4 regions of the Neobacillus niacini genome follow, and region 1 is predicted to be linked to each of the others. Evidence: predicted binding sites of a transcription regulator. Region 1 holds the regulator's gene; each other region holds the start of a gene.
What was found. The regulator Rex, encoded in region 1, represses fermentation and respiration genes when NADH is low (regulators of the CRP and FNR family bind a similar motif). The targets are predictions, from matches to a motif close to TTGTGAAATATTTCACAA.

Region 1 (3,605 bases):
TGACATTTGAACCTCGAGTTGTCGAAGTGACGCTTCCATAGCTCTTAGTGATTCGAATACGGTCAGCATTTCATCCCAAATCGATAAATTTGATTCTAGTCCAGTATTCTGGGCCAAATAGCCAATGCTTACCCCTTTTGGCTTAATAATTTCGCCGCCATCATGTGACAAATGCCCAGCAATAATTTTTAATAATGTCGATTTCCCTGCACCGTTACGCCCGACAAGTGCAACACGGTCCCGAGTTTGTAATTCTAATTTTATATTCGATAAAATAAGGTCTGCACCATAGTATTTTGCTAGTTGATTAACTTGTAATAATATCATTTTTTTCACCTCTATTACTAAAACAAGTGTACCTTATTCCACCAATGTCGGCAATAAAGTGGGATGTCATTGGAGAAAATAAGAAGGAATACTTAAAGAAAAAAATGTAAATTCGTCATCATTCGCTCAAAGTTTCACAGACAAAATGTTAAAAATATAGTATGATTTTGTGGGAGGATACTGTTTATGTCTGAATTTACTCATTTTAACGAAGAAGGAAGAGCGAAAATGGTGGACGTTAGCGATAAGCCAGAAACGGCTCGTACGGCACTTGCTCATTCCAGCATTACGGTTAGTAAAGAAATATATGATAAAATAACAAATAATGAAATGAAAAAAGGCGATGTTCTTGCAGTAGCACAAGTTGCTGCGGTAATGGGGGCAAAGAAAACGTGGGATTTAATCCCGATGTGCCATCCTATACCTTTGACGGGAGTTAATATATCATTCTCATGGGAAAAGGAACACGATGCCGCTTATACATTGAATATTTCAGCTGCTGTCAAAACAAAAGGAAATACAGGTGTTGAAATGGAAGCGTTAACAGCTGCTTCCACATGCGCACTTACTGTTTATGATATGTGTAAAGCAGTAGATAAAGGTATGGTTATTGGAAAAACCTATTTGGTTGAAAAAACTGGTGGGAAAAATGGGGATTTCCACCGAACCGAACAAGTTAGATAAATGAACAACTTTTTATGAGGGGTGGGAGAGTATGAGTAACGAAACAATGAAAATACCACAAGCGACAGCGAAACGGCTGCCCTTATATTATCGATTTTTAAAGAATCTTCACTCTTCAGGTAAACAGAGGGTTTCTTCTGCAGAATTAAGTGAGGCAGTGAAGGTGGATTCAGCAACGATTCGCCGGGATTTTTCTTATTTTGGTGCATTAGGGAAAAAGGGATATGGCTACAATGTCAACTACCTATTAACCTTCTTTCGAAAAACACTGGATCAAGATGAATTAACAAAAGTAGCGTTAATTGGGGTAGGTAATCTTGGAACTGCCTTTCTAAATTATAACTTTTTAAAGAATAATAATACAAAGATAGAATGTGCGTTTGATGTGGATCCGAACAAAATGGGAACGACAATCCGGGATGTACCCGTGTACCATATGGATGAGCTTGAGAAGGTATTAAGCAATGATGATATTCATGTTGCAATCCTGACGGTACCTGCTCCAGTCGCTCAGGTGATTACAGATCGACTTGTAAAATCCAATATTAAAGCGATATTAAATTTTACCCCTGCACGTTTAAATGTTCCTTCATCCATAAGGGTCCATCATATCGATTTGGCCGTCGAATTACAATCACTTATCTACTTCCTGAAACACTACCCAACAGAGGAAATAGAAGAATAAAGGAAAAGCCTTTTCACATGAAAAAGTGAAAAGGCTTTTTAAATGATTATTTTTTTATTTTGTCTTTATACCGATTGTAAAAGAAAATCATTCTTAAACCAGATCCGAAATCGAAAGTCGCTAGAATAACGAGCAGATAACTGAAGAACCCCCATCCGTTTAGGGTGACATCTTCAATTGCAAAATAAGTAAATAAACAGCCGAGCACGATATAAATAATCCCGGAAAACAAGGGTGAACGTCTCATAGAAAGCCTCCGATAAAGTTTTGAATAGCTTCTGCCTCACGAATGATTTCATTAATTTCATCTTTATAAACTGACTGAATAACGACAACTAATGTATTCATCGCAACATGGGCAAAAATCGGTACAAGGATATGTTTTGTTTTTACATAAAGAAATGCAAAAGTGAAGCCCATTGCGGAATAGAGCAGTATATGATGCGGCTCCATGTGGGCTAAGGCAAAAACAACAGAACTGATTAACGCTGAGAAGAAAAAGTTAAGTCGTTTATGGAGAGTACCGAAAATAATTTTTCGAAAAACAATTTCCTCTAATATGGGGCCAATTACCGAACTTACTAAGATGGCCAGCGGAAAGGATTCGATGATGGTAAGAATTTGCTGTGTGTTTTCTGAGCCCATCTCAACCCCGATAAGCCGTTCAATATTTGCAGCGAGAGCTTGTGCGAATAAAGCTAGAAATACCCCAAATACAGCCCAGACGGCGGCAAAGCCAAAGGAACTGCCCCTTTCATTCAATCCTGATTTCTTCATTTCTGTTCTTAAAACGAACAAAATGATGATTAGAGCAAGGGTGAAGCTGAAAATTAACCAGTAGGGAACAACGAGCCCTTGATTCATCCCTAAATAGCCAAATAGGAACATCAGTCCAGGAATTCCTACTAGGCTTGATAACTGCATGGCTATATAGACAATTAAAATAATCCAATATTCCCTTTTCAAATTAATAAATCTCCTTTAGGCAGCTAATGAAAATATTTTACCCTATTCTTCATTCTACTAATAATGGCAGGGTTGTTTCAATTTTAAAGATTCTCTTTAAAAACTATGTATATTCCTGCTTGTAAATCACATACTTGTAAGGTTGCAAAAAATTATAAAAAATTACTGCTTCATACTTGCAAAATTTTTTTCCATTTATTATTATAAGAATTGTGTTAGCACTCATGTTAAGAGAGTGCTAATAAGTCAGAATTACATATCTATTTGAGGAGGTTGTTTGATTTGTTAAGACCACTAGGTGATCGTATTGTCATTGAGCTTGTCGAATCAGAAGAAAAAACTGCAAGCGGTATCGTGTTACCAGACTCAGCTAAGGAAAAGCCTCAAGAAGGAAAAGTTGTTGCCGTAGGTACAGGCCGAGTGCTTGAAAGTGGCGAACGTGTTGCTCTTGAAGTTTCTGTAGGCGATCGTATTATCTTCTCAAAATACTCTGGTACAGAAGTGAAGTTTGAAGGAAACGAATATTTAATTTTACGCGAAAACGATATCCTTGCTGTAGTTGGACAATAAGGATTTTTTAAAAACAATATTGAGTTTAAAAAATACGAGGAGGTTTTTTGAACATGGCTAAAGAAATTAAATTTAGTGAAGAAGCACGCCGCTCAATGCTTCGTGGTGTTGATGCGTTAGCAGATGCAGTAAAAGTTACTCTTGGACCTAAAGGACGTAACGTGGTTCTTGAAAAGAAATTTGGTTCACCACTTATCACAAATGATGGTGTAACAATCGCGAAAGAAATCGAATTAGAAGATGCATTTGAAAACATGGGTGCGAAGCTTGTTGCTGAAGTAGCTAGCAAAACAAACGATGTTGCCGGTGACGGAACAACTACTGCAACGGTTCTTGCTCAAGCAATGATCCGTGAAGGTTTGAAAAACGTAAC
Region 2 (3,605 bases), 2.1 Mb from region 1:
ATGAAAGAGAGTCTAGCGCTTCTTTCTAAACCTAATTATGAACATTATTCCTATATAATTGCTAACACCCTATATAAAGATGAGGATTGGCAAAAAGCGAACGTCATCGGAATTACAATCTCGAAGGAACCTGAAGTCGATACATACCAAATTATACAAAAGGCGTGGGAGGAAGGAAAAGTGGTTGCCGCACCGAAATGCAATCCGAAGACAAAGACTTTGTCCTTTCGAAAAATAACGGAATTTTCACAACTTGAATCCGTTTTTTATGGATTACTTGAGCCCATTATAGAACAGACGATAGAGGTAAAGCCTGAGGATATCGAGCTTTTATTTGTACCTGGTTTAGCGTATACAAGACAGGGATTTCGTCTTGGTTTTGGCGGAGGGTACTATGATCGTTATTTAACGAAATATAACGGAAAAACTATTTCTCTTGCCTTTAATCTCCAAGTCATTCCCCAATTCTCTATAGAAAAGCATGATATTCCGGTTTCAAAGATAATCACAAATGATGAGGTAATAAAAATAAAATGATTCAAACTATAGTTATTAGTACAATCATTATTTTAGGCGGCATTGCAGGTTATTTAGAACGATCATTAAGCAGTAATGGCGCCATTGCTGCGGTAATAGTAGGGGCAGCTGTCTATTTTGGATTTGGAATAAAAGGACTTCTCCTTCTTGGATTATTTTTTATTACATCCAGCCTATGGTCCAAATATAAGAGCTCAGCCAAAAAAGATATTGAGGAAAAATTAGCTAAGGGAGCAACTAGGGACTGGGGTCAAGTGGCAGCAAATGGTGGTTCTGCAGCGTTAATCAGCATTATATATTATTTTCAACAGGATTTGGTTTGGCTGATTGGTTTTATCGTTTGTCTTGCTAGTTCAAATTCTGACACCTGGGCATCAGAAATCGGCACCTTAAGTAAAAGGAAACCCTTATACATACGTACGTTTAAGCCAATTGAAAAAGGGACATCAGGAGCTGTCAGTTTATTAGGGACTACAGCTGCCATTTTTGGTTCTATGCTAATAGCTTTTGCAGGTGCTTGGCTTTTTGATTTGCAACTATTCCACGTCTTTATCATTTTCTTGTTCGGCTTTTTAGGTAATGTCATCGATACAATATTTGGCGCTTATTATCAACAGGTTTACATATGCAATAAATGTGGAATTGCAACAGAGAAAAAAGTGCATTGCCAAATGGCAGCCAAAAGAATAAAAGGGTATCATTTAGTGGATAATGATATGGTGAATTTTTTGTCAGGTCTTATTGCTGCGCTATTAGCAATGATTGTTATTTATTTTGTAACTAGGTAGTTATAAGGTACGATTTCTCACCGATTAAAACTGATAAATACTTGTGAACTAATATACAATAATAGAGTAATGAATTTATTAATATATCCACTATGTCCAGAGGAGGAATATCATGGTAAAAGTAAATAGAGTTGTCCTTGTTGGAACTGGTTTTGTCGGCTCAAGCTATGCTTTTGCGCTCTTAAATCAAGGAATAACTGAAGAACTTGTGCTAGTTGATTTAAACGAGGCCAAAGCTGAGGGGGATGCGATGGATTTAAATCATGGTTTGCCATTTGCACCATCACGAACCAAAATTTGGTATGGAAGCTATGCGGATTGTGATCAAGCTGACCTTGTTGTGATCACGGCTGGCGCTAACCAAAAGCCAGGCGAAACTCGTCTTGATCTTGTAGAGAAGAACACGAATATTTTTAAAGGGATTGTTGAACAAATAATGGCAAGTGGTTTTGATGGTATTTTTCTAGTTGCAACGAATCCGGTTGATATTTTAACCTATGCAGTATGGAAGTTTTCTGGGCTTCCAAAGGAACGTGTAATTGGTTCGGGTACAATTTTAGATACTGCTCGATTCCGCTTTTTATTGGGACAATATTATGATGTGGATACACGTAATGTTCATGCCTACATTATTGGGGAACATGGAGACACTGAACTTCCAGTATGGAGCCACGCAGATATTGCTGGAATGAAAATATCTGAATGGACAAGTAAGCATGAAACGAACCAAGAGGACCTTGACAATATATTTATCAATGTACGAGATGCAGCGTATCATATTATTGAACGAAAAGGTGCGACCTATTATGGAATTGCGATGGGACTTGTTCGATTAACAAAAGCGATTTTACGTAATGAGAATTCAGTATTAACTGTTTCTGCTTATTTAGATGGGGAATACGGTCATAAAGACGTCTATATTGGCGTCCCTGCCGTGGTAAATCGCAGTGGTATCAGAGAGGTCGTAGAACTTGACCTAAATAAGAAAGAGAAGGAAAAATTCTCAAACTCCGTGAAGGTACTAAAGGAAACAATGGATCCTGTTTTAAGTAAATACTAAAAAGAGTTGGATAAAAATAGACTCCTGCTCACACAATATGGGTAGGAGGGATGAATAATGTCTCGTATGTTGACATCCATATTTATGATTGGGTCAATCGGCTATGTTGCATTCCGCTTTAGGTATCGAATCATTAACGTAATGCTAAGGTCTGGCTGGATGCGTCGACTTGCCGTAGGCTCCATCATGAGCTTTCCAGGTGTGAAAAACAAAATGATGCAGACCGTTTTTGGAGGACCAACTGAAAGACCATCTGAATGGTGAAAACCACAGATGGTTTTTTTTATTGAAAAAATGCGGTCCTTATTAACCTGTTTTTGTCATTATTAGGCGAGTTTTTCGTTTATAATGAAATAAACGGTAAACAATGTTACAAAAATAGTCCTAATAGAAAGTAGTGGGCGTATTGAACAATAAAGAAGATTACCTCTTTTGGAGATTAGCTTATTTTTTCGTTTCAGAACAAGGCTACCGAATCGTTCAATTATTTGATAATCAAAAAGAATTATGGCTGGAAAGACTGGAAAATAAAAAAGCCCCCATCATTCGGTTATTACGGCAGGATTTAGACTGGAGCAATACCATGCAAAGAGATATAGAATTTACCGCCTCAAATGGTGAAAAGGTTCGAAAACAGCTTGGTCGTGGGGAGCTTTCGATTTTAAATGTCTATATTAGTCAGTATCCGCCTGTTGATGAGTACGAATTTCGGCTGGTACGTCCATTTATTTTCCCTCAAGGTAATAAAACAAGTGTTAGTTCTGTACTAATAACCCGTGATCAATATGAGGAAGGATTTAAATCTTTATCAACCAGGCTTGAAAGCGAAGTCTCCTTCCCCGTTCATGAAGAGTATTCTGAGCAAGATGTTAATGCTCAAAAGAAGGCAACGTTAGACTTTGCGATACAATCAGCAAGGAAAGAGAAAGAAATATTTACGAATGGAAAGCCATTTTTTACATACTTTTTTATGATTATCCAGGTGGCTGTTTTTTTATTATTAGAGCTACAAGGGGGAAGTACAAATACATCTACACTAATTAAATTCGGGGCAAAATTTAATCCATATATTTATGACGGAGAATGGTGGAGATTCATTACACCCATTTTCCTGCATATAGGTTTTTTACATTTGGCCATGAACACCTTGGCACTGTATTTTTTAGGTCCTGCTGTGGAAAGAATCTTTGGGAATTTGCGATTTCTACTTATTTATCTAT
Region 3 (3,605 bases), 1.2 Mb from region 1:
CGATATCTCTAACCAATGTATTTGTTGAAAAAGGGAAAGTAATCATATTTTCCTCCTAATGTTTTTATTCATTTATAGTTTAAGAATAAGGCATTCATCAAAAAAAAAGGGTGACCTGAATCACACATTTGCTATGATTTAATAATATTTGTCCTATGATGTGATGTTTGCTATATTTGAGACTATTCGATACGCTTATAATAATTAATGAATAACTATCTTTTTTATTTGATATGGTTCTGCAGGAGATGATGAAATTGTTAGAGAGAAGAAAACCGATCCCGATTGGGGAAGCAGTTAAAAAAATTTTGGAATATCAATTAAATGGCAAAACCGAATATATATCCATCGATGAAAGTTATGGCCGTTTTTTATCAGAAGACTTAATCGCTACGAGTGATGTCCCTCATTTTGATCGAGCACCTTATGACGGTTTCGCTGTCCGGTCTGTTGATACCAAGGAAGCTTCATTAAATCATCCAGTAGAATTTAAAGTGGTCGACCATATTGGTGCCGGATTGACGTCTTCTAAAATCATTAAACAATTCGAGGCAGTACGTATTATGACCGGAGCAATGATGCCTGAAGGAACTGACGCGGTGGTCATGTTTGAAGTGGCAAAAGCATATGACAAAAATGGCGAACCTTTTATGTCAATAAAACGAAGCTTTAATAAGGGTGACAATGTCTCCTATCGAGGTGAAGATGCCAAGGAGGGTGAAGTCCTAGTAAAAAAAGGAACATTGATCAACCCTGGAATTCAAGCAATGCTGGCTACTTTTGGTTACAACTTGGTTCCTGTTGCTAAAAAACCGATTATCGGGTTGTTTGCGACTGGAACAGAATTGCTGGAAGTGGATGAAGCATTAGTACCTGGTAAAATCAGAAATAGTAATTCACATATGATTGCTGCGCAAATACAGAGAACTGGGGCAATTGTTCAATATTATGGGAAACTTCCTGATGTTTTTGAAACATGTTTTACTGCAGTAAAAGCAGCTATAGAAAAAGTAGATATACTTGTTACAACGGGTGGCGTTTCGGTTGGTGATTTCGATTATTTGCCTGCCATTTATGAAAAGCTAGGCGCAGAAGTTTTATTTAATAAAGTTGCCATGAGGCCTGGAAGTGTTACTACAGTAGCTCAAATTGAAGGAAAGCTGCTATTTGGGTTATCGGGTAATCCATCTGCCTGCTATGTGGGTTTTGAATTGTTTGCACGGCCAATTATTCGAAAAATGCTTTTTTCTACGACACCTCACTTGAGAAAAGAAAAAGCGGTCCTTGAGGTTGATTTTCCCAAAGCAAACCCTTTTACAAGATTTGTCCGCAGTACTTTTTCCATAAAAGAAGGGAAATTAAGTGCAACACCGAGTGGATTAGACAAATCTAATATTATTATGAGTCTTTCTGGCGCTAATTCATTGATGATTCTTCCGGGAGGAACAAGAAGCTTTAAAGCAGGTGATGAGGTTGATATTTTGCTGCTTGAAGACCAAGCAGGCAGTGAATGGCCATGGTGAAGCCTGTAATTTTTCAAATAGTGGGTTACCAAAATAGCGGTAAAACTACTATCATCATGAAGCTTATTGAAATCTTAAAAAAAAATGATCTTAAGAGTGTTACCATCAAGCATCATGGGCATGGGGGCCGCCCAGACATTCTCTCCCAAAAGGACTCGGCTAAGCATATAAATGCAGGAGCAGTTGCTTCATTGATTGAAGGAGGGGGCAGGTTATGTTTGCAAGCAGATGAAACTGCTTTAACACTTGAAGAACAAATTAGATTTGTGGATTTTTTTCGCCCAGATATTATCTTCATTGAGGGCCATAAAATGAAATCTTATCCCAAATTACTGATTCTTAGAGATAGAAACGATCTTCCTCTCATTTCCGATGTAAGTAACATTAAGACCGTCATTGTATGGGATAAAGAGTTGATTAATGCCGTTAGGGAAAAACTTGAGGTTCCGGTGTTTCATATTACAGAGGAAATAGCGATGACGGCGATATCCAAAGAATTAAAAAAACTTGCTCATCATATTGTTGAAAAAAATTTGTAAAAGTGTCAAAAATATTATTTTTAACACTGTGGCAGAAACATATTTGCGCTATAATACAATTAGGGTTTATATGTTTGTTAATTATAAAAATATTTTTATCTAGAAATGCTCCAGTTTATTCATTTTCATCATGAATATCTGGGGCTTTTCTATTTCTTAAACTATAAAAGTGACAATTTTGTTAGAAGGTGAGTTGTCTTCTTTTATATACCACAATTTGTGATGTGTTTCACTTTTTAATTCTTTCGGCTGCGATATAGTGGAGGAAAGCAGAGGAATGAAGGAGTGGACTTATGAAGTTATTCTTACCGAAACAACATGGCGCGTGGGCAATGACAATTATCCCTTTCTGGCTTGGAGTAGTCGATGGAGGATTTTTATGGGAGCATATTCCATTTTTTATTGGCTGGATATTCCTGTACCTAGCCACCTATCCAATGCTCTTGTTATTTAAAAAGAAAAAGATCGAATTTTATAAAAAGTGGACCATGATTTATATGATACCTGCTTTATTATTTCTGCTATTTCCGCTTTTAAAAATGCCTTCTATTATCACGTTTGGATTCTTAATGGTTCCATTTTTTATTATTAATGCTTATTATACTTCAATTAATAAAGACCGTGCATTAATGAATGATTTTAGTGCAATCTTTGCCTTTTCTATCGCTGGATTGGCTAGCAGCTACCTCGGAAAGGGACTGATTTCATATGAAACAATACTCATTTTTATCGCTTCAGTGTTATTTTTTATTGGGTGTACTTTTTATGTCAAAACCATGATTAGAGAGAAAAAGAACATTCAATACAAATGGATCTCATGGGGATATCATTCATTATTGCTCATCATCAGTTTAACGTTTGGGTATTGGATCGTGGCGATAGCATTTCTGCCAAGCTTAATAAGAGCGGTGATATTTTATGGGAAAACATTATCACCAATGAAAATTGGCATATATGAAATCATCAATTCAACCCTATTCTTTGTAGTTATAATCATTCAAATCGTTTTACTAAAATAAAAAATCGGTCAAACGACCGATTTTTTATTTTAGTCTATTTTACAGATTTCTGGAGAACAGTCCTCACAATCAATTTCATTCTTTAGGTAATCCAGGTCATGAATAGTAATAGAGCCTTTATCTATGGAAATTATTTCTGATTTTCTTAAATCACTTAGCAATCGGTTTACTACCTCACGTGATGTTCCACAAAAATTAGCCAATTCTTGATTTGTTAACGGTAATTCAATCAGGATTCCTTGATTGGTTTGTATGCCGTAACTGTTTGTAATTCGAATAAGGGTGGAATATAGCGCACCTTTTTTACCATGTAGAACTAAGTCTCGAAATTTGGTTTGAGTTTTTCGATATTGCTGGCTTATCCATCTCATGAACTCAAGTGCCAGTTCATGATTTTTAGCAAGCTTCTCCTCGAGCACATCCTTCATAATAACTGCTACTTCGCCGCTTTCCGCAACCCGGGCACTTAACAAATACTTAGGTGCAGGAGAAAATAAATCAAGTTCTCCAATAAAGTCCCCTCT
Region 4 (3,605 bases), 1.1 Mb from region 1:
TAAAAAAAGTCCTTAAGACGTTCTCTTAAGGACAAAACTCAATACTCAACCTATAAATCTATCTCTCATTCGTAAAAGGCCCATTGCCCCAGGCCTGTCATTTTAAAATTCTTCTGCAATACCCTGCTTATTCTTTTCCGAGAATCCACAATCCCACACCATTCATGAATAATTTTAGCGGTGACTTTCCGCTCAGGAAAAAGTATCCTAAATTCTTCTACATTACGAAGAACAGCGGTTGCTACTAATTCTTCGAATCCACATTTACCACAGATTAATTTCTTCCCCACTATTCTCACAGAAAAAGTGTTACATTTGCAACAAGTCATCCCTTTTTTCAGATTTTCATACGTGTAGGTGGGCAGATGGATATATGGTGGTACCGTTTGGTGCAATGAAATGAGTTTGTCTGCCAGATTCGTATGCGTCTGATTGAGCCGTGACGGTTTCTGGTCTAATTTTTTCATAAAGGGATCGAGCTGGGTTGGAAGTATAAAAGGCAAATCAGGAGGCGTTTGATATAACGTAAAATGGGGGTTAATAAAAATGACATATGCTTCAATTGTTAGTTTACATCCGAGTGATTGAAGAATCTGACTCAGCAGTAATTTACTACGTTTAAGTTGGTCAAGTGGATTTTGGATATCCTTTCCGGAGGGTGTTTTAAAATATTCAGAGTCATAAACGTACTCTCCTTCAAAATTTTTCACCTCAAAAAGGGAATAGGTTTCTTTAAAAATAAGTGATGAATCAAGTTGGAAACTGGATTTATTACTCTCAAGCTGTAAATCATTCAAAATATGACAGCTGCGTTGAAGTTTCTCCGTCAATAAATCAAACTGAACCTCCCCTTCAAACCCTTTTTCTAAATTTAAATAATATCTTTGCTCATCCTCAGTTAGTTTCATTCGTTTGTTTAAAATTCTAAGAGTCTTCAGTACTACGGATTCGCTACGTTTTTTATATGGCATATTCCACATCCTTTCTACTTCCAATCATATAGAAAAATCAGAACCAAGAGTATGAATACTTTGTTAAAAATAAGAGTTACATTCCGCTGTTCAAACTTCCGTCAAACCATTTTGAACGTATTGTGAAATGATTCACATATCTATGTTATCCAAGGTAAAAACGAGTATAGTGTAAGTATAGAGAACAAGTTAAATTTGAAAGGCGGAATGACTTATGTTTAACAATTTTTTAAGAGAAAATAAGATCTCAGCTGCTATTTTAACCGTTATTCGTTTATACCTTGGCTATTCTTGGTTCACAGCAGGTTTTCATAAAATCACAGGCGGATTTGACGCTTCTGGATTCTTAAAAGGAGCGATTGCAAAACCAGTAACAGGTCCGGATGGCAACATGGTATATGCTTGGTATGTAGATTTCTTAAAAGACTTTGCCCTGCCAAACATTGATGTATTTAACTTCATTGTGCCTTGGGGAGAAACATTAATTGGATTAGGATTACTACTAGGATGTTTAACAACAGCCGCAATGTTCTTTGGTCTAGTGATGAACTTCAGCTTTTTCTTAGCAGGAACAGTATCTCATAACCCAACTGACATCTTTTTAGGCTTCATCATCTTAACTGCAGGTTACAACGCAGGCCGTTACGGTTTAGACCGCTGGGTGTTTCCATTTATTCGTAAAACAACAAAGACTAATACTTCAAAACATAAAGCAGCAGCCTAACTAGTAGGCGCAAAAAGACGATTCGCTCCCCCCGAATCGTCTTTTTGAATTTAAAAAAAGGAGTTGAGAAGTGAAATGTTGAATTAATCATTCTGGTAATCGTAAAAATAAGGAGCAATCATATGAAAATTTCTAGTGAATTCCAGGAGAAAATCACCAATGCTTTTGGCCCTGCTGGAAAGGCGTGGATAGATTCTTTAGAGCAAAGAGTCGAGACATATTTACAAAAATGGGAGCTGACGAGTGAAGGTCCTGTAGATAATCTTTCTTATAATTTCGTTTTAAAAGTCAGAGATTCAAATGAAACCCCTTTGATTTTAAAACTAGGGGTACCAAACTTTGATACGAGAAATGAGATGGTGACCCTTAAAGCCTATAACGGAGAAGGGTGTGCTCAGCTTTTAATGTCAGATCCCGAAAATGGCGTCATGCTGCTGGAACGAATTGTCCCAGGCACAATGCTTTCAGCGGAACGTGATGAGATGGTGGTTATAGAAAACTTTATAAAGGTTTGGAAGGATATTCGCAGACCTGTACCTGGTGGAACCTCAACGCCATCACTCAAACACTGGTTTGATGGACTTACACGCTACCGTAATGCCGGAGGCGGTCCAATTTCCTTGGAGCATGTTCAGTTAGCAGAAGAGTTTTTTCAAGAGGTAATGGAAACATCGAAAGGACCTGAACTGCTGCACGGTGATTTACATCATGAGAATATACTCTATTCCGAGGAAAAGGGATGGATGGCGATTGACCCAAAAGGTGTTGCAGGAGACCCCTATTTTGATGTCGTTTCGTTTTTGATTAATCAATTGGAGTCAAAGGCTGATCCAAAAAGTACGTTAAAGCTACGTGTTGATAAAATCAGTGAACAAATGGGGCTTGATCGACAACGATTGTTGAAGGCTGCCATTGCATTAGGAACACTATATGCCTGCTGGGGTGCAGAGGATTTAGCTGATTGGGAAACAACGTATCAATGTGTAAAATGGTTTATTGAATTTCTAGGGTAGGGCGATTCAAATTGAATCGTCTTTTTTTGTCTAATAAAACTGAATGAACAGAAACCATTTTAAATAGAATGAAAGGAGGATATTTTAACACAGCCTAAAAGTCCAAGTGAATGGTGGGAATGGAATGAAGGAAATAACCATTGACCCTTATATCCACGTTCGAATGGTAAAAAGTTTTGAATACGACCCAAGGGGAAAGAAAATTAGCTTTATTTCTGATTTTACAGGGGTACCCCAGGTATGGGAGCTTGACCGGGAGGACAGGTGGCCGGCACAAGCCTCTTTTACCATGAAAGGAATCACCTTTATTAAATATATTGCTGGAACGTCAGACTTGGTTTATGGGATGGACTCGGATGGAGATGAAAAGGAGCAGCTGTACTTATTAAAGGAAAATGGTGAAAAAATCGCCTTGACCAACTCGCCAGAACATCTTCATTTATTTGGTGACAGCTCGCCAGATGGAAAATGGATTGCTTGGTCTAGTAACCGAAGGAATCAAGCATATTTAGATATCTATATTCAAAACTTGGAGACGTTGGAAATTCGCCGGGTATTTACCCAAGATGGAACCTATATGGTTGAGAAGTGGTTTCCTGATGGAAAGTCGCTTTTAGTAAAAAAAGCAAACTCTCCCCTTGATCATGATTTAGGGGTATTTTCACTTTCCACAGGAAAAATGGATTGGATTACTGCGTATAAGGATGAAGCCAGTTATAAGAATTTTCATTTTAATAGGGAAGGAGATCATCTCTACCTATTAACCAATCAGGACAGTGAGTTCTTTGGACTCGCGGTAATTGAAATCTCTACAAAACAATTGACTTGGCTGGAAAGACAGGAATGGGATATTGAAGACCTAGCCATGAATAAGGCTAAAAATAAAATCGCTTTTTC

Region 2: a site for Rex is predicted at 1,367-1,384, ahead of ACN6MT_RS12950 (L-lactate dehydrogenase). Genes of this name have one in related genera too.
Region 3: a site for Rex is predicted at 2,280-2,297, ahead of ACN6MT_RS26495 (YwiC-like family protein). Genes of this name have one in related genera too.
Region 4: a site for Rex is predicted at 1,092-1,109, ahead of ACN6MT_RS08155 (DoxX family membrane protein). Genes of this name have one in related genera too.

The regions. Positions count from the first base shown of each region.
Region 1 covers NZ_CP183883.1:585,218-588,822, reverse strand. The annotation lists gene ACN6MT_RS02595 (ABC-F family ATP-binding cassette domain-containing protein) at 1-327, opposite strand, end outside; gene moaC (cyclic pyranopterin monophosphate synthase MoaC) at 514-1,011, shown strand; gene ACN6MT_RS02585 (redox-sensing transcriptional repressor Rex) at 1,043-1,696, shown strand; gene ACN6MT_RS02580 (YdiK family protein) at 1,743-1,943, opposite strand; gene ACN6MT_RS02575 (CPBP family intramembrane glutamic endopeptidase) at 1,940-2,662, opposite strand; gene groES (co-chaperone GroES) at 2,945-3,232, shown strand; gene groL (chaperonin GroEL) at 3,286-3,605, shown strand, end outside.
Region 2 covers NZ_CP183883.1:2,678,885-2,682,489, forward strand. The annotation lists gene ACN6MT_RS12940 (5-formyltetrahydrofolate cyclo-ligase) at 1-537, shown strand, start outside; gene ACN6MT_RS12945 (DUF92 domain-containing protein) at 534-1,325, shown strand; gene ACN6MT_RS12950 (L-lactate dehydrogenase) at 1,435-2,385, shown strand; gene ACN6MT_RS12955 (hypothetical protein) at 2,443-2,649, shown strand; gene ACN6MT_RS12960 (rhomboid family intramembrane serine protease) at 2,783-3,605, shown strand, end outside.
Region 3 covers NZ_CP183883.1:5,397,296-5,400,900, reverse strand. The annotation lists gene ric (iron-sulfur cluster repair di-iron protein) at 1-46, opposite strand, end outside; gene glp (gephyrin-like molybdotransferase Glp) at 258-1,523, shown strand; gene mobB (molybdopterin-guanine dinucleotide biosynthesis protein B) at 1,511-2,062, shown strand; gene ACN6MT_RS26495 (YwiC-like family protein) at 2,356-3,081, shown strand; gene ACN6MT_RS26490 (Crp/Fnr family transcriptional regulator) at 3,111-3,605, opposite strand, start outside.
Region 4 covers NZ_CP183883.1:1,723,943-1,727,547, forward strand. The annotation lists gene ACN6MT_RS08150 (nuclease-related domain-containing protein) at 66-971, opposite strand; gene ACN6MT_RS08155 (DoxX family membrane protein) at 1,186-1,695, shown strand; gene ACN6MT_RS08160 (aminoglycoside phosphotransferase family protein) at 1,818-2,708, shown strand; gene ACN6MT_RS08165 (alpha/beta fold hydrolase) at 2,833-3,605, shown strand, end outside.